DNA from 3 places in the Paenibacillus sp. FSL K6-4396 genome. Region 2 is predicted to be linked to each of the others. Evidence: riboswitches for the same ligand, from Rfam matches in the RefSeq annotation. Region 2 holds a riboswitch; each other region holds the start of a gene.

Region 1 (4,868 bases), 2.2 Mb from region 2:
TATAGATCAGAATATCCGTATATCTTCTATATATTGTAGTTGTGAAGAAACAAACGTAATGATGTAATACACAGATACCCAAAATGTTTTATGTATGAGTCATTGAATTATTGAATTTTACAAATGTGATTTTGAAAAAGAAGATAGTCGTTATTTCGACATGAAGGGAGATACAGACATGATGCTGTTCGACACACATACACATCTGGATGCACCACAATTCGACGAGGACCGCGAGGACATGATTCAGCGTGCTGTGGATGCAGGAGTTGGTCGCATGATCAACATTGGTTTTAACCGGGAGACAATTCCAACCACAATGAAACTCGCTGAAACATATGACTTTATATATGCAGCTGTAGGGTGGCATCCCGTAGATGCGATCACAATGCAGGACGGCGATTTGGAGTGGATTGCATCTTTATGCAAACATGAAAAAGTGGTTGCGATCGGTGAGATTGGATTGGATTATCATTGGGATACATCACCAAAAGAAATACAGCATCGCGTATTACGACAACAAATTGCTTTGGCGCGTGAAGTAAACATGCCGATTGTCATCCATAATCGGGATGCACATGAGGATATCATAAGAATTTTGCGTGAAGAGAAAGCGGGTGAAGTTGGTGGTGTGATGCACTCGTTCTCGGGTAGCTGGGAAACAGCCAAAAGTTGTCTCGATATGGGCTTCCATCTCTCCTTCGGAGGACCGATCACATTCAAAAATGCAAAGCAGCCCAAAGAGGTGCTGGAGAAGGTTCCTATGGACCGGTTTTTCATTGAAACAGATGCTCCATATTTGACACCTCACCCTTATCGTGGAAAGCGAAATGAGACAGCGCATGTACGTCTGGTTGCAGAGGCAGCTGCGGAAATTAAAGGCATTTCGGTGGAGGAAATTGCTGCAATAACAACCAAAAATGCCATGGAACGATTTGGAATTCGTTAAAAAAACGAGCAAATGAGGCGAAAAAGGCAGGTAAGCGGAGGTAATTTGCTCTTTGATCCAAATAAATCAAGAATATTACAATATTTTAACCAAATATTCAGAAAAACGTACTTGATCAACGCTTTACAACATGCATCAAAACAGGATATCATCTTTTCAGTGAATTGTTGTGCGGAAAATTGGACAGATGTTCGGGGGATGAACAAAGGGACACTTTCCGATGAAACAACATTACTTTCATGAATCAGTCTCGCTGAGTCTCCGTTAACGGAGAGCGGGGGAACCAATAGGGCTTAAACATCGGTGTATTTGGCCGATGCGCAACGTTCGCTGACCCAAAAGCAGCGAAGGGATCTGCGAAGCCGTATTTGATTTCTTCTTTGGGTCTCGGGGTGAATTCAAGGGCGTCCGCCATGAGCGGGTGACCCAAGATAGGGCGGCTCTCTTTCGCCCGAACCCGACAGCTAACCTCGCAAGCGGAAAAAGAGAGGCAACCTCGTGCATGAATTTCCGATATTCAAAATCATTCGGAAGCCACGAAAGAGTTCCTCTTACACTCTTTCTTTGGCTTTTTTGTTTTTGAATAAAAGAAATATTGTCATCATACGGTAGGTATTCAGGAGGATGACATCATGTTGCGAAGATTGATTCATGGTGCAGAACCGGATTATGTTGGTCCAATCTGTGTTCTGTAGAAAATTTGGTATAGTCACGTCAAAGACATCATGCATTACTTTAGACGGCGAGGCTATGAAGGAGGACGGAGAAGTGGGCACATTCCAACCAGAAGAGACCCATGAGTCACGATCATCCAGTAAGTCTTTCGCGTTGCGGTGGAAGCATGAGAACATGCGTCAAATGGCATTGATCGCGATTTTCTCAATTGCGCTTACAATCATGATCTTGTTAGTCGTTTACGGTCAGGCCGGGAAACAAATTTCACTGGTTATTGATGGCAAAGCTCAGGTGGTAGAGACTCGTACAGGAATGCTTCAGGAAATGCTGGAGGAGCAGTCGATCACAGTCAGCCCTCACGATAAGGTATCCATGTCCATGAACGGGGCAATTACAGATGGAGACCGAATTGTTATTGAGCGGGCCGTTCCAGTTAACATTACGGCAGACGGAGACACCAAGACTCTGTATACAACGGATTCATCGGTAGAAGATGCAATTCAAAAATCAGGTATTCAAGTTGAAAGTAATGATAAAGTGTATCCGGCGCTTGGAACTGCGATCAAAGCGGAGATGAAGATCCGTGTAGTGCGCGTAACAAAGCGTACAGTCGAAGTAGAGCAACCGATCGCTTACAAAGTCATTAAAACGGCTGACCCTAGCTTGTACAAAGGGGATAACCGTGTCGTTGTGAACGGCAAAGAAGGCAAACTTGTGCAGCATATCGAAAAGGTATTTCAGGATGGAGAATTGGTCTCCAAAAAAATGGTCCGCAAATCTGTCGCGAATAATCGTGTAGATAAAGTGATCGCTGTCGGCACCAAAGCAAAACCGGTCGTGAAAGAACCTGAGATTCAGACCGTATCGGCTCAAACTTCAACAACCAAAAAGGCTACAACAACGAACTCGAAGAAAACATCTGCCTCGGGCAGCAAAGTGATTACCGTATCCGGGACTTCTTTTAAATACTCCAAAGTACTTAAAAATGTATCCATGACTGCCTACTCTTCTGAAGAGCCTGGCATTGGAACTAAAACAGCTTCCGGTACTCGTGTAACGGAAGGGCGCACCATTGCGGTTGATCCCAAAGTCATTCCAATTGGCTGGTGGGTATATATCGAAGGTCTGGGATTCCGTCGTGCGGAAGACACAGGCGGTGCGATTAAAGGGAACAAAATTGATGTGTATTATGACAGTGTGAAGCATGCCCTGAATTTTGGACGCAAGAAAGGCAAGACGGTCTACGTGATCGGTCCGGTGAAGCCGGAAGCGAACTAAAATCGTTTTACTTTGAAATGGGAATGCTATAAAATAGTTGCATGAATGATTCATGCGGAATATGCGGCGGAGGAGTCTGAATTCAGTCTCCCCCGCCGTTTGGCAGAGAAGAGGATATTCCTCTTCTTTTTGCGTTAGAAAGGAAGAAATGGAACATGATAAAAGAAGTCATTGTGGTGGAAGGCCGTGATGATACGGTAGCCATCCGTCGGGCCGTGGAAGCCGATACAATAGAAACAGGTGGATCAGCCATCAACCAACGCATTCTGAAGCGGATTGCGCTTGCTCAGGAGAGACGGGGAGTCATTGTACTGACAGATCCGGATCATGCCGGCGAACGCATTCGTAAAATTATTGCGAATAAGGTGCCTGGATGCAAGCATGCTTTCATTCCGGAAGCCGATGCAACGCGCAAAGGAGACATTGGGGTGGAGAATGCCTCACCAGAGGCGATCCGTCATGCTCTGGCGCGCGTACATACATCATACGAAGGTGCTCCGAGTCTGATCGATTGGGAGGACCTGATCGCGGCAGGACTTATCGTGCATCCGCAGGCTGCTGCACGTCGCATGGAGATGGGCAATCTGCTGGGCATCGGTTATTGTAACGGTAAGCAGTTCCACAAACGTCTCAGTGTATTTCAGATTACACGGGAAGAGTTCTCTACAGCATTAGCGCAAATTGAACGTGAAGGATTGTGAGCATATGAAGGACATGGAAGATACGATAGAAATTGCAACGCCCAAGCGAACGAAGGAGATTATTCAAAAACATGGATTCTCATTTAAGAAAAGTCTGGGTCAGAACTTTCTGATCGATCAAAATATACTGAACAAAATCGTTAATGCAGCCGACCTGGACGAGTCCAAGGGCGCACTAGAGATCGGGCCGGGTATTGGAGCCCTTACGGAGCGACTGGCTCGGGTAGCCGGTCCTGTCACAGCCGTAGAGATTGATCAGCGCTTGATCCCAATCCTGGGAGAAGTGATGCAGCCTTATTCGAATGTACGTGTTCATCATGGGGATGTGTTGAAGCTTGATCTGGCTGAGTTGTTTAATACGGATTTTGCATCCGTGGACAAAGTCAGTGTCGTGGCTAACCTGCCTTATTATGTAACGACTCCAATCATGATGAAACTGTTGGAAGAGAAGCTGCCGGTAGACAGTATTGTTGTCATGATCCAAAAAGAAGTGGCTGAACGGATGGCTGCTGCACCAGGATCAAAAGATTACGGCAGTCTAAGCATCGCAGTTCAGTATTACAGTACGCCGGAGCTTGTGTGTATTGTGCCGCCCACGGTCTTCATTCCGCAACCTAATGTGGAATCGGCTGTCATTAAGCTGAAAGTGCGCGAGCAACCGCCAGTGGAGATTCCGGATGAAGCACACTACTTCGAAGTGGTACAGGCTTCTTTTGCCCAGCGGAGAAAAACAATCTCAAACAACTTGAAAGCACGTTTCTTCACAAAGGATAACCGGGGACAGGCAGACATTCTGCTGGAGCAGGCAGGTATTCAACCGTCCCGACGTGGAGAGACGTTGAGTCTGCAAGAGTATGCCACACTCAGCACCGTAATGTGGGAAGCAGGGGTACGTGCAGCGCTGTAAAATTTGAATGAACCAAACCGGGTCTCTGCCCATACGATGGGGTAGAGGTGATTACGTTGATGAATATCGGAGACTTGGTCGTTCGGAAGTCATACGGCGGCGATGTGACTTTTCGGGTGGAAGGCCTCCAGTTGGATGCTGCGGTCATTAAAGGGACTGAGTTCCGGCTGCTTGCCGATTCCCCGGTGGACGATTTGATACAGGTTCCCTATGAACCGCAAAGCGCCAAGACCAGACAGGCGCATGTTAAAGCACATCAGACCCTGTCCCGCCTGCAGCAGAATCGTATGGAACAGGCTGAGCGGAATCGCGAAGGTCTGGTACAGGATTGGTCTGCTCAGCAGGAACCGGCTTATTT
Region 2 (4,868 bases):
ACCCAATACTCCGCCCCACTTCAGCACATTCCGACTGCGAATCTGGTTGCCAACGGGCACAAGAACAGCTTGAGCTAACGCCAGATTGAACGAACTATACAACAATGGAGACAGCCATACTTGAATAGGGTTTGAGTCTGTCGTCAATGTGATGAATCGGGAAGCTCCTGGATGATGGATGGTACTAGTGATCATGAGCAGAGATAACAGCAGCATCATGGGCACGACGATGCTATTCATTTGAAGGATAGCCTGGATGCCCCGACCGAGAAGCAGATATGTCCCTACAAGTGTGACGATCAGACCGGTCTGATAATGCAAACCTAGATGTTCGACAAAGACGGAACCTGCTCCGGCAAGCATGACGCTGTTCACGCCAATGAGAATGAGAAGGGTCACCCAGGTGATCCATTTGCCCGCCTTGGGCCCGAATAAATGTTTGTTCAGGTCCTCATAAGAGCGGGACCCGGTATCGTGAGCGATCAGCATCATTTTGGTACCTAACCAGACAAAGAGCATGGTGGATAAGCCTATGGTGATGGTGGCCCATTTGCCATACTGGGTAAAAAACTGCAAAATTTCCTGCCCTGTAGCGAAGCCGGCTCCGACAACCGTTCCGATGTATGTAAATGCGATCTGCAGCACCCGAAATGCCTGTTTCATGTGTTTCCCCTCTCAGGCCCCTGTATAGTTTGGACATGCGGGTACCATGGTACAAGGTATGCTTGACCCACGAAAGTCATGACAATCGATAATGAGCTTTGGCTTGAATTGCTTCTCAAGGACAGCGCCCAGGCAATTTCGCTTGAACTTATAGATAGATATATGATACTTTTACCTCATAGGATAGGCTTGGGAGGTCAAATCATGGAATTATTGAAACAACGAATTTTACAAGAAGGTGTGGTTATCTCGGATCAAGTATTAAAGCTGGATGGTCTGTTGAACCACCAGATTGATCCTGCATTAACGATGGAGATGGGACGTGAGTTTGCTGCCCGTTTTCGTGAAAGTGGAGTAACTCGGGTAATCACGGTAGAATCCTCAGGGATTCCGGTTGCGTTTGCCGCAGCCTATGAACTTGGGGTGCCCCTTGTATTCGCCCGTCGTAAAAAAACACTTCTGGCTGATCCTGATGCTTACTGTGAACGTGTACCGTCCTTTACCAAAGGAATTGTAACTGACATTATGGTATCCCGCGAGTTCATTCATGAGAATGACCGCATTTTGTTCATTGATGATATTATTGCCAATGGAGATGCGGCTCGTGGCGTCATCAAAATTATTGAGCGTTCTGGCGCGGAACTCGTCGGATTCGGCGTTGTGGTCGAGAAAAGTTTCCAGGCAGGGGCACGCACGATTCGTGAACAGGGTATTCCGGTGGAAGCCTTGGTACGCATTCGTTCCCTGAACGATGGAACAGTACAATTTGACGATAACGAAATGTGACATTTTAAAGGAATAGGGCCTATTTTTTGAACTATGCCTTTGCATGACCGCCGATTTCATTTATAATGGGGTTATGTTAGGGAGAGGAGGCAACACCATGGGGAACCAACCGGCAACAGAACAATTTTTTAATGATAAGCTGGCGGAATCGAAAGTTCATTTTGAACGTGCCCTAGATTGTAAACATACGGAATTCGATGACCTTTATCCCTATATGATTGAACATCCTCAATTTTTCTGGTACAAACGCTATGTTGCCTGGTCAGAATTACTGACGATTGTAGGCTTGTGCGAAGAGTTGTCCTTCTCTTGGAAAGAACAATTTACACCGCATCAAGTGGAGTACCTTGAAGAACGTGTGATGTCCGCCAAAGTGCTTGATTTTTGGTTCGAGAAGAACGACAGCAAAGAGCACGCGCAGCGGTAACTTTCAGTCGGGACATAATTTCGAATGACATGACAGTCTAATACAGTCACGTGAGACCTAAATGACATTTCATTTAGGTCTCTTTTTGTAAATAAATTTGGAATATAGGAGCCATGCGAATGATTAGTGATACAGAATTGGACGCCCTGCGTCTGTCAGGTGAGAAAGTTAGAGTAGTACGGGACGAGCTGGAATCGAACGATGTAACCGGGATTGTTGTTGCCTGGGATGGCGAGCAGGTACTTATCCGACGTCAGAATCGACGTGTAGTTAAGCTGGATCGCAGTTACAAATATCAGCTGTTCAGCGAGCCGCGCCAGAGTCCACTTAGTGAGTAATAGCTTATGATTATGGCAGAGCCATGAGCGTTTAAATGTTTGGAATTACCATGATATCTTGGCATAATTGGCTCACTCGGGAGAGAAGATAGGTACAGTGAGGAAGATCTGTAACTATAAGCCGAGAGGGTGTGCTACAAGCCATGACATTGATGAATGATAAAGTTCATGCCTACAAGGATCAGATTGGAGCATTAAGCGATGTACTGCCAGGTGTGGTGAAGTCGTATCATGAGTTTACCGGAGAATGTTTCCAACCTGGCGTGATTGATGCCAAGACAAAACAGCTAATTGCGCTTGGGATTGGATTATTCGCCAACAATGAGGTATGTACCTTCTACCATGTAGAAGAAGCCCGTGCCAAGGGAGCAACAGATCAGGAGATTATGGAGACCGTTGCGGTGGCCGGAGCTGTTGGAGGAGGACATGCCCTCTCTCAGGGTGCGATGCGAGTGCAGAAGGCGCTGAATTAGTAAGCGATGCAACATACATTTTTCTAAGTACAAAAAAGGCATCCGGTTAATAACCGATGCCTTTTTGTATGTGAATTACATTTTACCTAACATTTTATCATACATAAACTGTCCAGTTACCCGACGTGCTGTTACGTAACGATCATTGAAGTATGGATTCGATAACTTCGTGATGCTTACACCTTTACTGCTGGAGGCATGAGCGAATTGTCCGCCGCCGATATATACACCTGTATGTGAAATGCCTTTGCCTGTTGTATTAAAGAACACCAGATCACCTGTCCGAACATTGCTCTTGGATACTGGCGTACCTGCTTTGGCTTGCTGCTGAGAAGTACGTGGCAATTCAATGCTGTATTTGTTGAAAAGATATCTCATAAAACCAGAACAGTCGAAGCCGGCTACAGTCGTGCCACCCCATTTGTAAGGAATACCTGTCATGTTGTTCACTACGGAGTTGATACTGCTTGCCTCTGTGCTTGTTGCCCCGGATGTAAATAATACAGCTGCTCCAAAAATGGAGATAATCAGTTTTTTCAAAATCAATGTTCTCCCTTCGATGCCTACGGAGTTAGCTAAGGGTTCGGTAGAAGGTTCCCTATATTTCCTATGTATAAGAATAATTCACCCAAATTGGTTCCCCCGTTTTCAAACATGAAACTCGGCAATGAATAATTAAGTTTTTGTAACTATTTGAAACTATATTGCATAAATGCGTAATTGTCAAACCCATTTAAAACCCTTCGTAATACCTCAATGTTAGCGGAATTAAGGTTTTTATATGAAAGAAGGGATCAAGTTTGGGTACCATTCATGACAAAAACGTCATTATTGGTTCGTTTAAGACGAATTTGGATAAATAAATAGGTTTGTCATGAGTTAAAAGAACTATCCCGTTATGTAGAATTAGAGAGATTATATTCATTAAGTTGCATATATTGACAAAAATCGATTTTTTGCATATTATCTGATTATCCAATCCACATATTGGATTAAAATTGATTTTATTATGCGATAATTACGCGTTTCATAAGTAAAGTAGAAGTGGAAGATTTATAAAAACGAACATAGGAGAGTGTTACATTTGAAAGCAAAGAAAATAATTACTTTTGTCCTGGCATGTACGATGGTGTTCTCAGCAGTTGGAATGGCAGTTCTCCCTGTAGGGACGGTATCTGCTGCGGATGCTTCAGGTACTACAGCGAGTATTTCTGATATTTTGAAGAACCAGCTCCCGGATGGAGGTTGGAGAAAAGATTATAAACAGACAAGTGGAGAGTGGGCGAAGTCCACGATAGACAACAAGGCTACATACTCAGAAATTAGAAGATTGGCGAAGGAATTTAAAAAGACGAATGATCCCCGATACTCCACAGCTGCAATCAAAGGGATTAACTTTTTGATCAACATGCAGTATTCAAACGGCGGATGGCCACAAGTTTACCAAAGCTCCGGATATCACAAGCATATCACTTACAATGATGATGCCATGATTAACGTAATGATCATGCTGGATGAAGTAGCAGCACGCAAAGGTGATTTCTCGTTTATAGACAGCACACTTGCTAACCGTAGTAAAAATTCAGTTGCCAAAGGTGTGGAGGCGATTTTGAATACACAGGTCGTTTCAGGTGGTAAGCTGACAGCTTGGGGACAACAACATGATTCCAGTTCCCTTAAACCAGCGAGCGCAAGAATCTACGAAGTGCCATCGCTGACAGCTGGAGAGAGTGTAACGATTGTTAAATTTCTGAAAACCAGATCTGCTAACGCTAAAATTACCGCATCCATTAAAGGAGCGGAGGCTTGGTTTAACAAGGTGAAAATTACGGGGTACAAATATGAAAGAGCTAATGGAGATAGTAAAATTATCGCTGATTCCAAAGCTGCACCAATTTGGGCACGCTTCTATGAGATAGGAACAGATAAACCAATCTTTATTGGTCGTGACGGGGTAGTTAAATACAAATTAAGTGATATTGATAAAGAAAGAAGAGGCGGGTATGCATGGTATGGCAACTGGCCTTCCAAGCTGTAAATTGTAGTATGCTTCCGTTTTAATGAACCAAACTCTTAGTAGTTAAAGGTAAAGCCTGAATCGACATGGACGTCTGGTTCGGGCTTTATTGTTATTATTTTCAGTGTTGACATGATAGATTCCACATGATATATTACTTCTTG
Region 3 (4,868 bases), 2.2 Mb from region 2:
AATCAGAAACAACCTCTTATTGCTGTCGTAGGCAGTCTCAATATGGATCTTGTGGTGAAGACAGACACGATTCCGGAAGAGGGAGAGACAGTGAGCGGTGAGGAGCTGCATTATCTCGCTGGTGGCAAAGGGGCGAACCAGGCTGTTGCCGCTGCGCGTCTGGGTGGACAGACTACGATGATTGGTGCGGTGGGATCGGACGGTTTTGGCGAACGTCTGCTGCACAGTCTGACGGAAAGTGGTGCAGATGCCTCGCAGGTTCGCATCTTGGAAGACACGGTTACAGGGACGGCTTCCATCTGGCTCTCTCGGGGAGACAACCGGATTATCGTTATTCCTGGTGCAAATGGGCAAGTGGTGCCTGAGATGCTGGAAGAGGCGGATACGGTAAAAAGCCTGACTGCAGCCGCAGCGGTGCTGCTGCAGCTGGAGATCCCGCTGCCAGCGGTTACCCGCGCCGCCCAACTGGCGGCTGAAGGCAGCGCACTGGTGGTGCTCAACCCGGCTCCCGCGGTGCCGGGTCTGCCCCAGGAGCTCCTGCGGTGCGTCGACGTTGTCACGCCGAACCGCAGTGAGCTTGCCGTGCTTACCGGCCGAGATCATCTCCGGCCGGAAGACCTGGATGCGGCGGTCGCAGAGCTCGCCGCATCCCTCGGGGCCGCTGTCGTCACGACGCTCGGCCCCGAGGGGGCTGTGTACGCGGCAGCGCCTGGTGGCCGCGTACAAGCAGGGCGTGCCGGCGCATGCCGTGCGCCCGGCTACGCCGTAAGCGCCGTCGATACGACCGGCGCTGGCGATTGCTTCAATGGCGCGCTGGCGGTAGCCCTCGCGCGCGGTGAGACGTTGGACGCGGCCGTAGGCTTTGCCATGGGTGCGGCCGCGTTATCCGTGACGAAGCTCGGCGCCCAGTCCGGGATGCCGTTCGCACGTGAAGTGGAGGCCTTTCTGGACGAGCATGCGGCAAAGGCTTAATAATTGATACAACAAAGAGGCTCTTACTCTCCGAAAAGGGGATTAAGGGCCTCTTTGTTATGCGTGTGCAGAGATTATTTCTTCTCTGAAAGCCACATGGCGATATTTGCAATCTCTTCATCTTGCAGCTTGCCCTTGAAGGAAGGCATGCCACCTTTACCTTTGACAATCGTAGAATAGATCTTCTCCAGATCATCCTGGCTGCCGATGTTTGCCAGAGCAGGTCCTACGCCACCTTGCAGCTGATCCCCGTGACAGGAGATACAATTGGCTTTGACCAGTGCTTCAGCCTGTCCGGCATCCAATGTGACTTCCGGCATGGTTGGCTTGGCTTCTTCAGCCACTTCTTCTTTCCCTGGAAGCGTAAACATTAAAACAATAGCTAAAGCGCATGCTGCAAAAAATACTCCGCTCATGATCCATTTGTGCATCCCTTATGTCCCCTCCAGAATGAAAGATCATCTAACCTAAAACTATCCATATCATTATAACGGAACCTGTACTGACATCATAGCATTTTGTGGGAAAATTTTGAACTAATCACATAACAAGGCGCAAATTTAGTTGTTTTGCAAGAGATTCTAATCACGAGGCCCTTCATAAACCATACAGTGAAAGGGCTTTAAGCCGCTTGGGGTCTGTCGTTCGTATGTATCCTGGGTGACAAATCCACTCTTCAGATAGACTTGAATGGCACGAGCATTCCAAGTGAGCACTTCCAGATCGATCTCATTCTTCGGATTTCGGCGAATGGCTTCCTGTACAATGGCCGTGACAAAAGCTGTCCCTTGACCCTGACCACACAGCTCTGGATGCATGCCGAGGCCAATCCGGGTTACCCCTTGAAGTGGGAAGTATTGAGCAAATCCACATATACGATCGTTCTGATCCAGGACGATTGCATATTGCTCCTGTCGCAGCTGTGCATCTCCGAATTCCACTTCCAGAGCTTTCATCTGCTCCCAGGGGAGCCAGCTGTAGATATTGTAAGGCGGATCATACTGCCAACTGCAGATGAGCTCCGCATGTTCTTCTCGCATGGGTACAACGTGAAACGTCACAGGGGCTTCCTTCATACACTTGCATGCTCCTTTCCTTGAAACAGAACTCTTTGTCCACTCTACAAAAGTGATGTTCTTTTAGCAAGTCTTCCTTCCCCAGAAAAAAAATGAAACAAAAGTTCCGGTAATTTCGTTTATATTATAACGGGATGGGTAAAAACATCATAAGGGCACGGACGAACGAACGCAAAATGAACCTGTTGATGTCGCAGGATATACCCAGAGTATACCTTGCAACATGAATAAGGATTGAAGCACAAAAAAACCGCCGGATACATTCCTGCGGAGAATGTACCGGGCGGTTCTGTTATGCTTCTTGCTTCGTTCCAGTATGGTTAATGGTTACAGCATTATGTTGCTCAGCTTGTCCCTAGTCAAGGGCCAGTGATTCATATGCGTCCGTGCTCATAATCCGTTTCGCGCCAACATAACGATTGGCCCAATAGTTTTCACTCAATGCACTGATCGTAACGCCTTTGGAAGAAGAGGAGTGTGCAAACTTTCCATCCCCTACAAAGATTCCTACATGGGATACGCCTTTACCTGTTGTATTAAAGAACACCAGATCGCCAGCTCTCATTTCCATGCGGGATACAGAATCGCCCATGTCGAATTGGGAACTGGATTGGCGTGCCAAATCAATACCCAACTTGTCGAATACATACCGTGTAAATCCGGAGCAGTCAAAGCCGTTAAGCGTTGTTCCCCCACTTTTGTATGTAGTTCCCATTGCTGAATCAATTACTGTGTCCATCTTTGAATCTGCGAATGCGCTACCTGCACCAAGCGATAAAGCGAATGTGATGCTAAGTACAGCTGCGGTTAATTTCTTCTTGAACAAGAGATATTCCCCTTCCAATGCCTGCGAGGTTAGCTTAAGGATTCGGTTGAAGGTCCCCTATGATCCCTCTGTAGCAAGATCAATTCACCCATAACTGGTTCCCCCGCTTCCCAGGTGCCAGGAATTTGGCTGTGCTAGTTATGCACCTGCGAAATCAAGAAATGACGATTTAATTTTAAGTAGTTACAAATATGAATGTAAAGATTACAAAGTTGTTACTAAAAACTCACTGCGATTATTGTAACAGAGGAGTACGGCTTTGGCAACGTTTAGCAACAAATTTAGCAAAAAAAACCTCGACCTTTGACGGGGAAAGGTTGAGGTTTGCCTATTTATAAGTACATATTAGGCCATGAGTTTAACTTGTGATGGTAACAATTTTTAATCTATCTGCTCTCACCTTTGGATATTTTGGACTGCCATAATCGGAAATGGCTGCATATTTTCCACAGACTCAATAGACATCTGGCAAGTGGATACGTCTGTTGTAGTATAAGTCCGGTAAGTCCCGTTAATAACCATGAGGCTGAAGTGAATGCCCCAAAGACGAGCAGGTGTACTCCGCCCAGCAGGAGTGCAATGCCGATTACAGCGATGAGATGACGCAGTGCAATCCAGAGTGCTTTGAGGGTACCGTGAGCCCCGCCTTCTCCTTCTGGTGCCGAAACACCGAACTGCATGTAGAGTATGGCATGGTGGATGATCCAGCCATATACAATCCAGGCAGCAACATAAGGTATACCAGGCAAAAGTAATTGAAGGGAATGAAAACCTTCCATGAGAATAGAGTAGAGCTTCGGTATGAGCCAGTAGGCGGGCAGAAGGATCAATAATGTACGTACGGTGTGTAGCAGCAGCATCGGTTTCCACAGATTTTTGATTCCGCGGACAAAGGGGATGCGCTCTTCTGTAGAATTAAAGTGCTGAAGTGAGTAGAGCAGTCCTGCCTGAATGAGGGGGCTGATCAACATGCGAACCAGCAGCATGCCCCCGAGAATCCATAGATAACGATGAACCTCCGGATGGGTAGACAGGTTAAGTTGACTTTCCATTTTGAACAAAAGTGTACTCAGCTCCCCCGCATCAGCATCTGGATAGCGCAGGAGCAGTGGGATGACCGCCGATTGTACCATTCGATAGAAGAAATATCCCCAAATGAGTTGATAGAGAAATAAGAGTGCGGCAATGAACATATGCTGACGGACGAGAAACCAGCCTTCACGTATTTTCGCTTTCACCGTTTCCACCTCACCATGACAGACCTCCGAATATGGCTTCTATTAGTTTGGTTACACTCATGCTCCAGCGGGACTTCGCCCGCTCATCCAGTCCGGATTTCAGGAAATTGTTCATATGGCGGTTCTCCAGCACGATCGAGTACAGGGGATCGGTCATGGCCCAGGATACGGGGGATGTGTGAGTTAATTTATAGGTGATGCGATCTTCTTTGCCATTCCATTGCTTGGTGAGGATATGCCCGTCTTCAAAAGCAATGCGAACAGGAACGGCGCTGTAATCACTCCCTTTTTTTGCGATCGTCACGGATGACTCGTACAATGTTTGACCGTCTTTCTGTACGGGCGTAACACGAATCTTCTCTACAGCAAAGTCAGCCATCCCGTTACCATAGACATATTGATCAAAATAATCAGACCAGGAAGTGCGGGTCACTTGTTCCACAACGTTCTGAAAATCAGCCGAAGTGGGATGTTTGAAGCGGTACTTCTTCACATAGGTAGAGAGAATGCGTTCCATCTTTTTGGCACCGACTTGGTGTTCAATACCAAGCAATACAAGCTTGCCACGTGTATAGACATTGGCTGCATACTCATTCTGTGAATCGAACTTCCAGGATTCTTGTGTTAACGATGAAGGAGAAGTAATCAGTCCCGATTGTACCGGCAGATTTGGAATCAATCCGTATTCCTGCTCCATTAGTTTGTCTTCTGCATAAGAGGTGAACCCCTCATCCAGCCAGGCTTCCTCGAATTCGT

What was found. Region 2 has a riboswitch for cyclic di-AMP ahead of MHB85_RS10395 (C40 family peptidase). Riboswitches for the same ligand answer to the same signal wherever they lie in the genome.
Region 1: it holds a riboswitch for cyclic di-AMP, as region 2 does, so the genes downstream of both, MHB85_RS00150 (3D domain-containing protein) here and MHB85_RS10395 (C40 family peptidase) in region 2, are expected to answer to the same signal.
Region 3: it holds a riboswitch for cyclic di-AMP, as region 2 does, so the genes downstream of both, MHB85_RS00530 (C40 family peptidase) here and MHB85_RS10395 (C40 family peptidase) in region 2, are expected to answer to the same signal.

Annotation. Positions count from the first base shown of each region.
Region 1 covers NZ_JBBOCR010000001.1:31,642-36,509, forward strand. The annotation lists gene MHB85_RS00145 (TatD family hydrolase) at 179-949, shown strand; cyclic di-AMP (ydaO/yuaA leader) riboswitch at 1,191-1,444, shown strand; gene MHB85_RS00150 (3D domain-containing protein) at 1,718-2,902, shown strand; gene rnmV (ribonuclease M5) at 3,058-3,603, shown strand; gene rsmA (16S rRNA (adenine(1518)-N(6)/adenine(1519)-N(6))-dimethyltransferase RsmA) at 3,608-4,510, shown strand; gene yabG (sporulation peptidase YabG) at 4,570-4,868, shown strand, end outside.
Region 2 covers NZ_JBBOCR010000001.1:2,273,741-2,278,608, forward strand. The annotation lists gene MHB85_RS10370 (YkvI family membrane protein) at 1-663, opposite strand, end outside; gene MHB85_RS10375 (xanthine phosphoribosyltransferase) at 868-1,449, shown strand; gene MHB85_RS10380 (hypothetical protein) at 1,547-1,876, shown strand; gene MHB85_RS10385 (hypothetical protein) at 1,996-2,214, shown strand; gene MHB85_RS10390 (carboxymuconolactone decarboxylase family protein) at 2,358-2,687, shown strand; gene MHB85_RS10395 (C40 family peptidase) at 2,763-3,227, opposite strand; cyclic di-AMP (ydaO/yuaA leader) riboswitch at 3,233-3,364, opposite strand; gene pelA (pectate lyase) at 3,763-4,725, shown strand.
Region 3 covers NZ_JBBOCR010000001.1:106,960-111,827, forward strand. The annotation lists gene rbsK (ribokinase) at 1-972, shown strand, start outside; gene MHB85_RS00520 (c-type cytochrome) at 1,047-1,403, opposite strand; gene MHB85_RS00525 (GNAT family N-acetyltransferase) at 1,554-2,048, opposite strand; gene MHB85_RS00530 (C40 family peptidase) at 2,404-2,874, opposite strand; cyclic di-AMP (ydaO/yuaA leader) riboswitch at 2,878-3,015, opposite strand; gene MHB85_RS00535 (hypothetical protein) at 3,261-4,112, opposite strand; gene MHB85_RS00540 (M1 family metallopeptidase) at 4,123-4,868, opposite strand, start outside.